Regions from separate parts of the Nocardia sp. KT25-26 genome, predicted to be linked through region 1. Evidence: riboswitches for the same ligand, from Rfam matches in the RefSeq annotation. Region 1 holds a riboswitch; the other holds the start of a gene.

Region 1 (7,032 bases):
GCAGGCGGGCCGCTACCCGGAATCCGCCGGTGGGACGGGGGCCGGCGGTCAGGGCGCCACCGAGCATGTGCGCGCGTTCCCGCATCCCGATGATGCCGTTGCCGCCGGTGCCGCCCGCTCGCGTGCCTGTTTCGGCGGCTCGGCCGTTGTCGACGGTGATGTCGACGCTGCCGGCCGTGTAGCGCAGGGTGACCTTCGCGGTGGCGCCGGGCGCGTGCCGGACCACATTGGTCAGCGATTCCTGGATGATCCGGGCTGCGGCCACATCGATCACCGTGGGCAGGGGGTGGGCGGTACCGATGACCCGGGTCTGCACCGGCAGCCCGTGCTCTCGTACCCGCTGCAGCAGTGCGTCCAGATCGGCGATGCTGGGCGCCGGCATCCGCGCCGCGGGCGTGGTGACCGGTTCCGGTTCCGGTGCCGGTTCGGGAGCGGGCTCGGAATCGGGCTCGGCGAGTGGTTCCGGTGGCGCCGGTTCCGCCGGAGGCGGGGGTGCGGCGGCGGCCTGGGCGCGAATCGAATGCAGCAGCGTATGCACCTCGGCCAGGGCGTCTTTGGAGGTCACCTTGATGGTGGCCAGTGCCGCGGCGGCCTGGTCGGGTTTCCGGTCGAACAGTTCCAGCGCCACCGAGGACTGCACGTTGATCAGGGACAGGCTGTGTGCCAGCACATCGTGCAGTTCGCGGGCGATGGTGAGCCGTTCCTCGGTGGCGGCCCGCTCCCGGCGGTGCTCCTCCTCCCGGCGGGCGGCTTCGGCGCGCTGGGCACGGGCGGCCGCGATCGCCGTGCGTTGCCGGAGGAATTCGGTCGTCGCGACCAGCAGGGTCAGCCAGGCGAGCATCCCGAGCACCGGCCACACCTCGGTGTGCAGTCCGAACACCATCGGCAGCGGCCAGACCAGGCCGAGGAAGCCGATCACGACCAGCGGATAGGTGAGCCATCGGGAGCCACGGGAACCGGCGGTGAGGAAGGCGATGATCAGGGAAACGAAGATCGGCCCGTACCCGTAGCCGAGGCTGACATAGGCCGCGCAGGCCGCGAAGCTGATCAGCAGCACCGGTTCCGGCCACCGCCGCCGGGCGATCAGCGCGACCGGACCGGCCAGCAGCAGCGCGTAACCGAGCAGGTCCAGGGACCGGACCCCGTCCTGATGCAGGTTCGCGGCCCGGCCACCCAGCACCTGGACGACCGCGACGACCACGGCCGGGCCGAGATCGAGCAGGAGCGAGCGGCGAACCGAATCGATCGGTCCGAACAACCGGTTGCCAGGCGCCTTCACGCATGACAGCCTAACGCCGGAACCAGCGGTGGCAGTGGGTAAACTCCGGTGATGGACCAGCCCGTTCGTATCCCGGATCTGTCCGCTCGGCCACATGAACTCACCGTGGAACGAGTGATGAAGGCGTCGCCGAGCCTGCTGTATGCGGCCTGGACGCAGGGTCTCGACCTGTGGCTGGCGGCGCCCGATTCGGTGCTGATGCGCCCCGCTGTCAACGAACCGCTGTACTTCGAAACCGAATTCGAGGGCAAGCGGAATCCGCACTACGGCCGGACGCTGCGGCTGGAGCCGAACCGGCTCGTCGAGTTCACCTGGGTCACCACCGCCACCGAAGGCGTGGAGACGGTGGTGACCGTGGACCTGCTCAAGCAGCCCAGGGGAATCCGACTGCGGCTGCGGCATGCCGGGTTCCCCACCGCCGCAGTGCGGGACCTGCATGAGCAGGTCTGGCCCGGGATCCTGGAACGGCTCGACGAGCGGACTTCCGCCGTCGTCGCGGGCGAGTAGGTTCGAACCCGAGCACTTCCACCCTCGAAACGAAAGGATCGCGATGCCCACACGTACCGCGCGCACCCTCTGGGCCGGTGGCCTGCAGGACGGTTCCGGCCAGGTCGAACTCGTGAGCTCCAGCGTCGGCAAGTACGACGTGTCGTTCCCGAAGCGCACGGCCGACGAGGCCGGCGGCACCACCAGCCCCGAGGAGCTGCTGGCGGCCTCGCACGCCTCCTGCTACTCGATGGCGCTGTCCAACGAGATCGCGAATGCCGGTGGCACGCCGGAGAGTCTGGATGTCACGGCCGATGTGACGCTGGGCCCGGACCCGGCCGGTGGATTCCGGATCGGCAAGATCAAACTGACCGTCCGGGTGGTTGCACCGGGTCTCACCGATGAGGGCTTCTTCGCCGCCGCCACCGCGGCCAAGGACGGCTGCCCGATCAGCAAGGCGCTCGCCGGAGTGGGCGAGATCGAGCTCGACGCCGCATTGGTCTGACCCGCCCGGTCGAGACATTCCGATGCCCTGCCGCCGTATGCGGCAGGGCATCGTGGCGTCCGGGTCCTCATCGGCGCCGGAAGTGCCCGCGAGCGCCGGGGGCGTACATCGCCGCGACCGCAACCAGCACCGCCAGGATGTGCACCACCCGGCAGCCGACGAGCACCGCCGAGTATCCGGACAGCTCCAGGAACGGGTCGCGGAGCCGTTGCGCGGACAACAGCACCGCGAGCGGTTCGACGGTCAGCGAAGCGGTGCCGACGACTCCGAGTCCCAGGGTGAGCGCCCTTCGAGCGGTGCGGCCCCCGGCGGCCATCCGAATCGCGACAGCCGCAACCACCAGGTAGATCGCCACCCGCAACAGCAGGCCGGGCAGCCGGTCGGTGAACGCGCCGCCGTCCCGGGCAGTCCGGAGCAATGTCTCGACGACACCCGCGCCGAGCGCGGTGAGGATCGCGAAGTAGGCGAGCGAGACCGGCCGGGGTCTCGGGATCGGTCCGGCGACGGTCGGTGCCATAGCGGAAGCCGGTGGCGCGAAGGAGATCATGACTTCGACGATGGCTGCCCGGCAGCGCGGACCGAATCACCCGCGGGTAGCAGTTCGGCTCGATACCGGGGTACCGGGCCGGATCTAGGCAGGCACGGTGGCCGGGTCCGCGGCCCTTCGCTGGGTGAGCTGGGTCAGGACTGCGAAACTCAGGCCGAGGGCGGCCCACAGCGTGGTGGCCTGTGCCAGCGAGGCCACCCGGAACTGCCAGAGCAGGCTCGCCGGGAAGTCGGCGGATACTTCGTCCACGCCCGGGAGCAGCACGTAGCCGAGCGTCACGACGACCAGGAACGCCCCCAGGGCGCCCGACCAGCGCAGTGACTCGAACTGGGCCGCGAGTGCCCGGTGGACCAGGACCGCTGCGCCGACCGCGACCAGTCCGAGCAGCACGGCGGCGACCCACAGCCAGGTGCGGTCGTTGATCGTCTCCGGATCACCCACCGCGGGCGGGTTGGCCGGGTATTTGAAGAACGGCACCGCGACGATCGCCGTCCAGCCGACTACGGCCAGGCCCACCGACAATCGCTGTGCGGCGAGATCGGTGTGCCGCCGGGCCAGGTTCGCGGCCAGCGCGAACAATGCACCGAACGCCATCCCGGACAGGCCGAGCCCGAGGAACAGCCCGAACTTCTGCCCGGAGCGGCTGACCAGCGGCTCCTCCTCGTCGCCGTGACTGTGTCCGGACGATTCCCCGGCGCCGTGGCTGTGGCCACCGGACTCCGGTGCGGCAGCTTCCTCCAGTGCGATGGCGGCCTCGATATGCGGCTCGCCGACGAAGAATCCCACTGTCGCGGCCAGCAGACCGGCGATGAGGCCGGCCAGCAGGCCGCGCAGCAGGAGGGTACGCAGGGTTCCCGTCAGTGGCACGGAACCCCCAGCAGGTGTCGCCCGTCGTGCATCAGCTCATGCATGAACATCCCGGTACGGGAGACCGCGCCCTGGTCGAAACCGACCAGGTAGAGCGTCAGCAGGGCGAGCAGTACGACACCCACTGTGATGAGCACAGTGCTCAATTGATCCAGTCCGGCGGAGCGGCTGGGCGAATGTGCGATGGCCATTCGGGTCCTCCTCCCGGGATGCGCGTCCCGGTCGAGTGGTCGGGCGCGAAGGTGCCGGTATCTGGCTCTCCGGCACCGGGGAACCGGTACGTGGATTACAGTGGCGCGACCGCTCCGGACTCACACCGGAATTCCCGCACACCCTCGCACAATTACCTCAGAACTGTGACAGGCCCAGCCGCCGTCGTCAACAGGGTGCGCAGTATCCAGGCCGGTCAGGGCTTCGCGGGGACGTCCAGGACCACCTCGAACTCCAGCAGGGATGCCCCGGTGGACACCGGCTTCGGCCGCTCGCCCTCGCCGCCCTGCCCGGCGTGTGCGGCGCGGGCCGGGCCGTCGCGCCAGGCGGCGAACGACTCCTCCGAATCCCACTGCGTCACCACGAAATACCGGTCGTCGCCGGCCACCGGGCGGAGCAATTGGAAGCCGAGGAAGCCCGGCGAGTTCTCCACCGCGTGCGCGCGGGCGGCGAACCGCTTCTCCAGTTCGGGGCCTGCGCCCTCCGGGATCTCGATCGCATTGATCTTCACAACAGCCATAACCGAACTGTAGTGATGTGCCGGGGGACCGGCGCTGCGGGCACAATCGGGCGGGTGTTGTACGACGAGGGTGGTGCGGGCAGTCCGATCCTGCTGCTGCACGGATTGATGGGCAGTGCGCGCACCTGGAGTGATCATCTGGACTGGTTCCGCGGCTTCGGCCACGTCTACACCTTCGACGCCGCCGGACACGGCCGCCGGCCACCGGCCGAACTCACCACCGAGGCGTTCGTGGCGGACCTGGCCGCGGCCACCGAAGCCATTGCCGAACCCGCGGTGCTGGTCGGGCATTCGATGGGGGCATTGCACGGATGGGTGTACGCCGCCGCCCACCCGGACCGGGTCCGCGCACTGGTCGTGGAGGACATCGCCCCGGATTTCACCGGCCGCACGGCCGCGCATTGGGCGGCGATGATGCACGCCTGGCCGCAGCCGTTCCCCGACGAGCGGGCCGTGCTGGACTACTTCGGGCCGATTGCCGGCCGCTATTTCGTGCGGGCCTTCGCCGCCGGGCCGGACGGGTACCGGCTGCACGGTTCGGTGGACACCTTCCGCGACATCTCCGAGGAGTGGGGCGTCCGGGACTTCTGGTCCGAATGGCGGTCGCTCACCGTCCCGGCGTTGCTGCTGGAGGGCGAGCACACCATCACCCCGCCGGGGCAGATGCGGGAGATGGCGCGAATGCATCCGGACGCCGAATACGTGTGGGTCGCCGGGGCCGGGCATCTGGTGCACGACGAGCAGCCGGAGCGTTACCGCGAGTCCGTCGGCGCCTTCCTGCGGAAGGTGCTCGGCTGATGGCGGGTCAGGCGGATCCTTCGCCCGCCAAGGCGAACAGGCCGTCGTCGGTCTGCTCGATCAGCCCGTCGACCAGCAGGGAATCCAGTGCGCGGTCCCGCTGGCCGGGATCGCGGGTCCAGGCCAGATCCAGCCGGACCCGCTCCACCGGCCCGTGGGCGTCGCGCAGCACGTCCAGCAGTCGGCCCCGGGCCTGCCGGTCGGTGCCCTCGTACTTCTGCGTGCGCCGCGTCGTCGGTGCGACCGGTTTCCCGGCGGCCACCCAGGCACAGCTGGGCAGCGGACACCCGGCGCAGTCGGGGGTGCGGGCGGTGCAGACCGTCGCGCCCAGCTCCATCAGCGCCGCCGAGAAGCGGGCTGCGGTCGGCACGTCCGCGGGCAGCAGTGCCTCGGTCTCCCGGAGATCACGGGCGGCCGGATTGCCCGCCTCGCCGCGGCCGTGTACCGCCCGGGCCACGACTCGGCGGACATTCGTATCGACCACCGGTACCCGCTGCCCGTAGGCGAAGCAGGCGACCGCGCGAGCGGTGTAGTCCCCGATACCGGGCAGTCCCAGCAGGACCTCGACGTCGTCGGGCACCTGATCGCCGTGCTCGGTGGCCAGCACCCGGGCGCATTCGTGCAGGCGCAGTGCCCGCCGGGGATAGCCCAGCTTGCCCCACGCCCGCAGGACCTCACCTTGTGGGGATGCAGCCATTGCCGACGGCACCGGCCAGCGCCGTACCCATTCCCGCCAGATCGGCTCCACCCGGGCCACCGGGGTCTGCTGCAGCATGATCTCGCTCATCAGGATGTGCCAGGCGGTCGCCTCCGGTCGCCGCCACGGCAGGTCACGGGCGGTTCGGCCGTACCAGTCGACCAGCACCCCGGGGTCGATCGCGGTCTCGCTTCGCATTTCTCCCACTACGTTCGATCGACCTCACCGTGCCGGCGGCGTCACCGTCAGATGACATTTTCGGACCCGTAACGAAGTGAACTCGCTGGTAGTCCCCTTCGATGTGCACAATGGTCGGTATGCCTGGTTCCAATCCGATAAGTGCCTGGAAGTCCCTCCGCGAGGGCAATGAGCGCTTCGTCAACGGCACGCTGCTGCATCCTAGTCAGGGCGCCGCCGACCGAGCCAAGCTCGTCGGGGGCCAGCATCCGCATGCCATCCTGTTCGGCTGTGGCGATTCGCGAGTGGCCGCCGAGCTGATCTTCGATCAGGGCCTCGGCGATATGTTCGTGGTGCGGACCGCCGGACATGTCATCGACGAATCGGTGCTCGGCTCCATCGAGTTCGGGGTCGAGGTACTGAACTCACCGCTGATCGTGGTACTCGGCCACGACAGCTGCGGAGCCGTCAAGGCCACGATCAACGCCCTCGACGGCGGTGAGGTGCCCGGTGGGCACATCCGCAGCATCGTCGAGCGGGTCACCCCGTCCATCCTGCTCGGCCGCCGCGACGGCCTCACCGGCGTGGACGAACTGGAAGCCCGGCATGTCGAGGAGACCAGCCGGTTGCTGATGGAACGGTCCACGACGATCGCCGAGCGAGTGCGGGCGGGACGGTGCGCCATCGCGTCGGTCACCTATCAGCTCGCCGACGGGCGGGCACAGTTGCGCAGCGTGGTCGGCGACGTCGGCGAGGCCGCCTGAGACTCGACACGCCGAGGTGCTCGAGCGCACTTCGTCGTGGTGCGCTTACCGTTGAAGCGTGCTGGAACCGACTGGACCGCTGCCTCCGCAGATCTACTGGCGCCGTCGCGCACTCGCCATCGGCGTCCTCGTCCTGGCCGTCGTCGTGATCGTCTGGCTGGCGGTCATGGTGTCCCGCGGCG
Region 2 (7,032 bases), 890 kb from region 1:
CCAGCCCGCGCAGCAGTGTCGATTTACCGCAGCCGTTGCGGCCGACGATGACGGTCAGCTCGCCCGGCGGGAAATCCACGGTGGCCTCGGTGATCACCGTGCGGTCGCCGTAGCCGAGGCTCAGGGCGGAAGTGGTGAGATGAGCGGTCATCCGGCGTGTCCGATCCTTGTTGCGCGGGCGAGGAGATAGACGAGAACCGGCGCACCGAGAATCGCGGTCACCACCCCGACCGGCAGTTCGGCCGGGAACAGGCGGCGCGCGGCCAGATCGGCCGACACCACCAGCAGCGCGCCCGCGGCGGCGGCCGGGGCGAGCCCGGCACCCCGTTCACCGAGCAGGCGCCGGACGATCTGCGGAGCGACCAGGGCGACGAATGCGATCGGTCCCGCGGCAGCGGTGGCGAACGCGGCCGCCGCGGCGGCGAGCACGATCAGCGTGCCCCGATGCGGACCGCGCCGGCCGGACAGCGTGGCCGCGAGATCGTCACCCAGTTCCAGCACCGGAAGGGTGCGGGCGACCACCAGCAGCGGTGGCGCCACCAGGGCTACCGCCGCCACCCCGAAACCGACGTGCAGCCAGCTGCGGTTGGCCAGACTTCCGGTCAGCCACATGGCGGCGGTATGCGCCTCGTACACGCTCGCCCGGGTCAGCAGGAACGAGATCGCCGCCGACAGCATCGCCGTGACACCGATCCCGACCAGGACCAGCCGATACCCGTCGAGCCCGTCCTCGGTGGCCACGGCGACGATCAGCAACATCGCCACCGCGGCCCCGCCGGCGGCCCCGGCGACCAGGACCAGACCGGCCCCGCCGAGTACCACGCTCACCGTCAGCGCGCCCAGCGAGGCGCCGGCGTTGATGCCGATGATCTCGGGACTGACCAGAGGATTCCTCGCGATCCGCTGCAGAACGGCACCGGAGAGGGCGAAAGCGGCCCCGACGCACAGCCCGGTCAGGATGCGTGGCAGCCGGTCGGCGACGACGACGTCGTATTCGATGAGTGTGCCACCACCTCCGAGTACCCGGAGCACATCGGCGACGGTGAGCCGATAGTGCCCGACGGTCAGCGACCACGCCGCCACCGCGAGCGCGGCCGCGGCGAGCAGAACGGTGATCAGCACCGCGCGCCGCCGGACCCGGAACGCGACGCCGCGGCGCGGCGAACGCACCAGGAGCGTCCCGGTGGGCAGCACGGTGTCACGCGTGGCAGTCACAGCGCCGCCACCTTCCGGTTGCGGACCAGGTAGAGGAAGAACGGCGCACCGGCGAGCGCGGTGACGATGCCGACCTGGACCTCCTGCGGCCGCGCCGCCACCCGCCCGACGATATCGGCGAGCAGCAGCAGACCCGGCCCGAGCACGACACACCAGGCCAGGATCCACCGGTAGTCGTGTCCGGCGAGCATCCGGGCGATATGCGGAATCACCAGCCCGATGAAGGCAACCGGACCGGCGACGGCTACCGCGGCCCCGGCCAGCAGCACCACACTCGCCGCACCGGCGGCCCGCACCGCGACGAGGCGGGCACCGAGCGTGCGGGCCATATCGTCGCCCATCGCCAGCGTGTTCAGCGTCCGTGAGACCGCTACCGCAAGCAACGCGCCGGCACCGACGAAAGGCACCATCGCCACCACGTCGCCGAGTTCGGCTCGGGTGAGCGATCCGACCACCCAGTACCGGAAGTCGTCGAAAGTGGACCGGTCCAGCAGCGTGATCGCCGTGGTGATCGACGAGCACAGCGCGGCGAATGCGGCGCCGGCCAGCGCCAACTTCACCGGTGTCGCACCACCGAATCCCAGCGACCCGAGCGTGTACACGAACAACGCGGCGACCGCCGCACCGAGGAAGGCGAACCAGACGAACCCGCTCGGTGCGGCGAGTCCGAGGGTGCCCATGGCGACGACGATGGCGAGGGACGCGCCGGAGTTGATGCCGAGCAGGCCGGGCCCGGCAAGCGGGTTGCGGGTCAGGCCCTGCATGACGGCACCGGCGAGGGCGAGCGCGATCCCGGCCAGCAGACCGGCCAGGGTGCGCGGCAGCCGGATGTAGCGGACGATGCGGTCGGTGTCGGTCCCCTGGAAATCGGTGAATGCCGACAGGGCCTGGTCGAGGGTGACCGGATAGGACCCGACCAGCAGCGAGCCCACGCACACCACGGCGAGCCCGGCACCGGCGACGATCAGCCCCGAGCCGCGGAAGCTGCGGTTCATCAGTCGAACAGATCCGGGTGGATCAGTTCGGCCACCAGTTCGGTGGCGTGCGCGATCCGGACACCGGCGGCCCGGTCGGCGAACAGGAACGGGTACACGTCGCCGTTGCGGACGGCGGTCAGGTTGGCGAACGCCGGGTCGGCGAGGAGCCGGTCGGCCTCGGGCTGCCCGTCGGCTCGGGTGTAGCTCGCATCGCAGCACAGGCTGGTCAGGATGACGTCCGGGTCGCGGGCGATGATCTCCTCCGCGCCGATCGGGACATTGCGACGCTGGGTGAGATCGGCGAAGAGATTCGTGCCGCCGGCGGCATCGATGATTCGGGTGACGAAGTCGGTGCCACCGGCGACGGTGTACGAACCGTCGTCCTTGACCGAGACGACAGCCACCCGCGGCCGTTCGGCGCCTTCGACGGTCGTGCGCACCGCTTCGATGCGGGTGCGCAGATCCTCGACCACCTCGTCGGCGCGCTCGGACACGCCCCACAGGGCGCCGAGGTCGGCCAGGTCGGCGTACACATTGTCGAAGCGGACGGTCGCCGGGTCGATGGCCTCGTCGGACAGGCCGTCCTCGCTCGGGCACAGCGGGCTCAGAATCCAGGTCTGCACACCCAGTTCGTGCAGGCTCGCCCGGGTCCCGACGCTCTGCTGCATGGACTCGGCGAAGACACCGTTGTATCCGGAAAGGACGAAATCGGGTTTCTTCGCGAGCATCTCGTCGCGGCTGGGCAGCTTCTCCACATAGTCCATCTCGGCCTGGGCATCCCGGTACTCGGGTAGTACCGCCGAATCCAGGAACGCCGTCCCGGCGAGCCGGTCGGTGACGCCGAGCGCATGCGCGATCTCGATCGACGGCTGATAGGCCGCGTAGATTCGCTGCGGCGGTTCGGGTACTGCGATCTCGATCCCGCAGTTCGTGCGGGTGGCCGACACGGCACTGCTCGCAGCCGGTTCGGTTCGGACGCCACAACCGGCCAGAACGGCCGAACAGGCGATGACGGCGCCGATACGCAGGCGCGCGGAAACAGACATGGTCACAGGTGACCGCCTTCCAGATCCTCGTGGAGCGGGTGCTACGCCGTGGCCGGTCTCCTGGCTGACGGGATGTCGTGCGGTGCAGCTACCTTCCCGAGGCCTGCCGGCCTCAGTGGTTCCGGACGTCGTCCGGGACGCTGCTCCGCTCCCGATCACAGTGGCGAGGGCCGCACCGGTTCCACACCGGTTTCCCGAACACCACGACCCGGGGAGAGTACCAAGGCATGACTGCAGCCGGGCCGCCACACTCGACGAAACGGTCGTATCGGACATCCCGGGCTGAGATACTCGAAGCGGAGAGCTGAGTAGCTGATTCCCGCGGTCGGGAGGTGCGACCGGGATGGAATGGTTCACGGCACCCGAATACTGGCTGAGTCGGCAGGTCTTCCAACACGGCCTGGCGGCAGTGTATCTGGTCGCCTTCCTGGCGGCGGCCAGGCAGTTCCGGGCACTGCTCGGAGCGCACGGCCTCACCCCGATTCCCCGGTTCCTGGCACGGACCGGATGGCGCCGGGCGCCGAGCATCTTCCGATGGCACTATTCGGACCGGTTCTTCGCGGTGATCTGCTGGTCCGGGGTGGTGCTGTCGGCCGCGCTGATCGCGGGACTCGGTGACCTGGTGCCGCTGTGGGCGGCGATGCTGCTGTGGACCGTGCTGTGGGCGCTGTACCTCTCGATCGTGAACGTGGGCCAGACCTGGTATTCGTTCGGCTGGGAATCGCTGCTGCTGGAGGCCGGATTCCTGGCGATCTTCCTGGGCAACGACGACACCGCCCCACCGATCCTGATCCTGCTGGCCCTGCGCTGGCTGCTGTTCCGGGTGGAATTCGGCGCCGGGCTGATCAAGCTCCGCGGCGACCGCTGCTGGCGTGACCTGACCTGCCTCTACTACCACCACGAGACCCAGCCGATGCCCGGGCCGCTGAGCTGGTTCTTCCACAACCTGCCGCGGCCGGTGCACCGCGCAGAGGTGGCGGCCAACCATTTCACCCAGCTGGTGGTCCCGTTCGGGTTGTTCGCACCGCAGCCGGTCGCGAGCGTGGCGGCGCTGATCATCATCGCCACCCAGCTGTGGCTGGTCCTGTCCGGCAACTTCGCCTGGCTGAACTGGCTCACCATCGTCCTTGCCACCAGCGTCGTCGACGTCTCGTGGGTGGTTGCCGCACCGGCCCTGCCCGCACCACCGGTGTGGTTCACCGTGCCGGTGATCGCGGTGACCGCGCTGATTGTGGTGCTGAGCTACCGGCCCGCGCGGAACCTGCTGTCCCGGCGACAGCGGATGAACACCTCCTACGACTCGCTGCACCTGGTCAACAGCTACGGAGCGTTCGGCAGCGTCGAACGGGAACGGTGGGAGGTGGTCCTGGAAGGCACCGACGACCCCGTCCTCACCCGGAACACCCGATGGCAGGAATACGAGCTGAAGGGCAAACCGGGCGACCCCCGACGGCTACCCCGCCAGTGGGCGCCCTACCACCTGCGCCTGGACTGGCTGATGTGGTTCGCCGCCATCTCGCCGGCCTACGCCCGCGGATGGCTGGAACCCCTCGTCGTCCGGCTGCTCGAGAACGACCCCGCTACCCTGCGCCTGCTCCGGCGCAACCCCTTCCCCGGAGCACCGCCGACCTTCGTCCGGGCCCGCCTGTACCGCTATCGCTTCACCACGCCCCGCGAACTGCGCCGCAGCCACGCATGGTGGCACCGCACCCCGGTCGGTGACTACATCCCGCCGACCACGCTCCGCCACCTGGACAGTTGACCGCCGACGTAGGACAGGGCAGCAGGGTGGTGGCGGCCGGTGTGCCCGCCGCCTGCGCCGAGCCGACCTTGCATCCAGATGCGCCATCTTGCATCGCCGGTGATGCACGGTCGCACACCTGGATGCAAGGTCGCGACCGCGACGCCGCACCGCCGGCGGCACGAGGCGGGGATCTCACAAGGGGGTAGCCGGGTTCGGTGATATCGCGGGCGTCGTTAGCATCGGTATCGATACGGCCACCACTTCGAGGAATCCCGAGGATCCGCCTTGACCACCGAGCAACTCGACCGCTGGAACACCCAGGAAGCCGCCGCTGAGGCGATGATCCCCGCCATCGGCAGGTTGTATCGCGAGAAGGGTGTGACGGTCCTGCTGCACAGCCGGTCGCTGGTGAACAAGTCGGTGATCAGCATCCTGCGCACCCACCGGTTCGCCCGCCAGATCGAGGGCGAAGAATTGTCGGTGCACGAGACCCTGCCGATCCTGGAGGCCCTCACCGAGCTGGATCTGGGGCCGTGCAAGATCGACCTCGGTCAGATGGTCACCGCCTATCGCGCCGATGACCGTGGCCTCTCGATTCCCGAGTTCACCGCCGACATCCTGGCCGAGGTGACGAACGGCAACAAGACGCAGCCGCAGGGACCGCGTGATGTCGTCCTCTACGGCTTCGGCCGGATCGGCCGGCTCGTCGCCCGGCTGCTCATCGAGAAGGTCGGCTCGGGGAACGGCCTGAACCTGCGGGCCGTGGTGGTGCGTCGCGGTGGTGCCGACGACCTGGTCAAACGTGCCTCGCTGCTGCGCCGAGATTCGGTGCACGGCCAGTTCAACGGCACCATCAAGGTCGATACCGACAACGACACCCTCATCGCCAACGGCAACGTCATCAAGTTCATCTACAGCGACGACCCGGCGAGCGTCGACTACACCGCCTACGGCATCGACAACGCGATCCTGATCGACAACACGGGCCGGTGGCGTGATCACGACGGACTGTCGCAGCACCTGCGCCCCGGCATTACCAAGGTCGTGCTCACCGCGCCCGGTAAGGGCGACATCCCGAATATCGTGCACGGCGTCAACCACCGCGATCAGGACCTGAACCGACAGATCTTCTCCTGCGCCTCCTGTACGACCAACGCGATCGTGCCGCCGCTGAAGGCCATGGACGACGAATTCGGCATCACCCGCGGCCACGTGGAGACGGTGCACTCGTTCACCAACGACCAGAACCTGCTGGACAACTACCACAAGGCCGACCGGCGCGGCCGTTCCGCACCGTTCAACCTGGTGCTCACCGAGACCGGTGCCGCGTCCGCGGTCGCCAAGGCGATGCCGGACTTCAAGGCCAGGATCACCGGCAACTCGATCCGTGTCCCCACCCCGGACGTCTCGATGGCGATCCTCAACCTGCAGCTCGAGCAGGAGACGACCAAAGAAGAGGTGCTGGCCTACCTGCGCCAGATGTCGCTGTTCGGACCGTTGAGCCGCAACCTCGACTACACCGCCGCCACCGACGCGGTATCCAGCGATTTCATCGGCTCCCGCGCCGCATCGATCATCGATGCCAACGCCACCATCGTCGAAGGCGACACCGCCATCCTCTACGTCTGGTACGACAACGAGTTCGGCTACTCGTGCCAGGTGGTGCGCACGGTCCAGTACATCTCCGGCATCGAATACCCGACCTACCCGCAGGTCGGCACGCCCGCGGCCGCGGTCGCGACACTGGTGTCCTGACAGCCGGACGGGTGGCCACCACTGCGCGCGCTGCGCCCATCCGGCGGCCGGTACCCTTCGCCGCCGGTTGATCGGCGTTCCGACAGCCGCCCACGCACCAGCTGTCGGAACCAGTCGGTCTCAGACACGGATGCCGCCTTCCGCGATCAGGCGGCGGCGGGCCTCGTCGACGCAGTCGCGCCATGGGCGGCCGGCGAGGTCGGTGACGCCGGTGTCGCCCATGAATGCGCTGGAGACGACGACGTCGGGGTTCAGTTCGGCCAGCAGGTCGAGGGTGGCGAGCATGGCTTCGCGG

Evidence for each region. A riboswitch is a leader RNA that binds a small molecule or an ion and turns the genes downstream of it on or off. The one in region 1 is predicted to bind cobalamin.
Region 2: another riboswitch for cobalamin. It lies ahead of AC1HFH_RS21235 (ABC transporter substrate-binding protein); the one in region 1 lies ahead of AC1HFH_RS25295 (CbtB domain-containing protein).

What each region holds. Positions count from the first base shown of each region.
Region 1 covers NZ_CM152813.1:5,581,682-5,588,713, reverse strand. Annotated here, with positions in the region: gene AC1HFH_RS25320 (sensor histidine kinase) at 1-1,279, opposite strand, end outside; gene AC1HFH_RS25315 (SRPBCC family protein) at 1,331-1,786, shown strand; gene AC1HFH_RS25310 (OsmC family peroxiredoxin) at 1,830-2,270, shown strand; gene AC1HFH_RS25305 (hypothetical protein) at 2,338-2,817, opposite strand; gene AC1HFH_RS25300 (CbtA family protein) at 2,902-3,684, opposite strand; gene AC1HFH_RS25295 (CbtB domain-containing protein) at 3,675-3,875, opposite strand; cobalamin riboswitch at 3,911-4,034, opposite strand; gene AC1HFH_RS25290 (antibiotic biosynthesis monooxygenase family protein) at 4,091-4,414, opposite strand; gene AC1HFH_RS25285 (alpha/beta fold hydrolase) at 4,469-5,212, shown strand; gene AC1HFH_RS25280 (HhH-GPD family protein) at 5,220-6,107, opposite strand; gene AC1HFH_RS25275 (carbonic anhydrase) at 6,227-6,850, shown strand; gene AC1HFH_RS25270 (hypothetical protein) at 6,909-7,032, shown strand, end outside.
Region 2 covers NZ_CM152813.1:4,690,534-4,697,565, forward strand. Annotated here, with positions in the region: gene AC1HFH_RS21220 (ABC transporter ATP-binding protein) at 1-151, opposite strand, end outside; gene AC1HFH_RS21225 (FecCD family ABC transporter permease) at 148-1,215, opposite strand; gene AC1HFH_RS21230 (FecCD family ABC transporter permease) at 1,212-2,210, opposite strand; gene AC1HFH_RS21235 (ABC transporter substrate-binding protein) at 2,210-3,238, opposite strand; cobalamin riboswitch at 3,272-3,478, opposite strand; gene AC1HFH_RS21240 (lipase maturation factor family protein) at 3,582-5,000, shown strand; gene AC1HFH_RS21245 (glyceraldehyde-3-phosphate dehydrogenase) at 5,322-6,737, shown strand; gene AC1HFH_RS21250 (MBL fold metallo-hydrolase) at 6,858-7,032, opposite strand, start outside.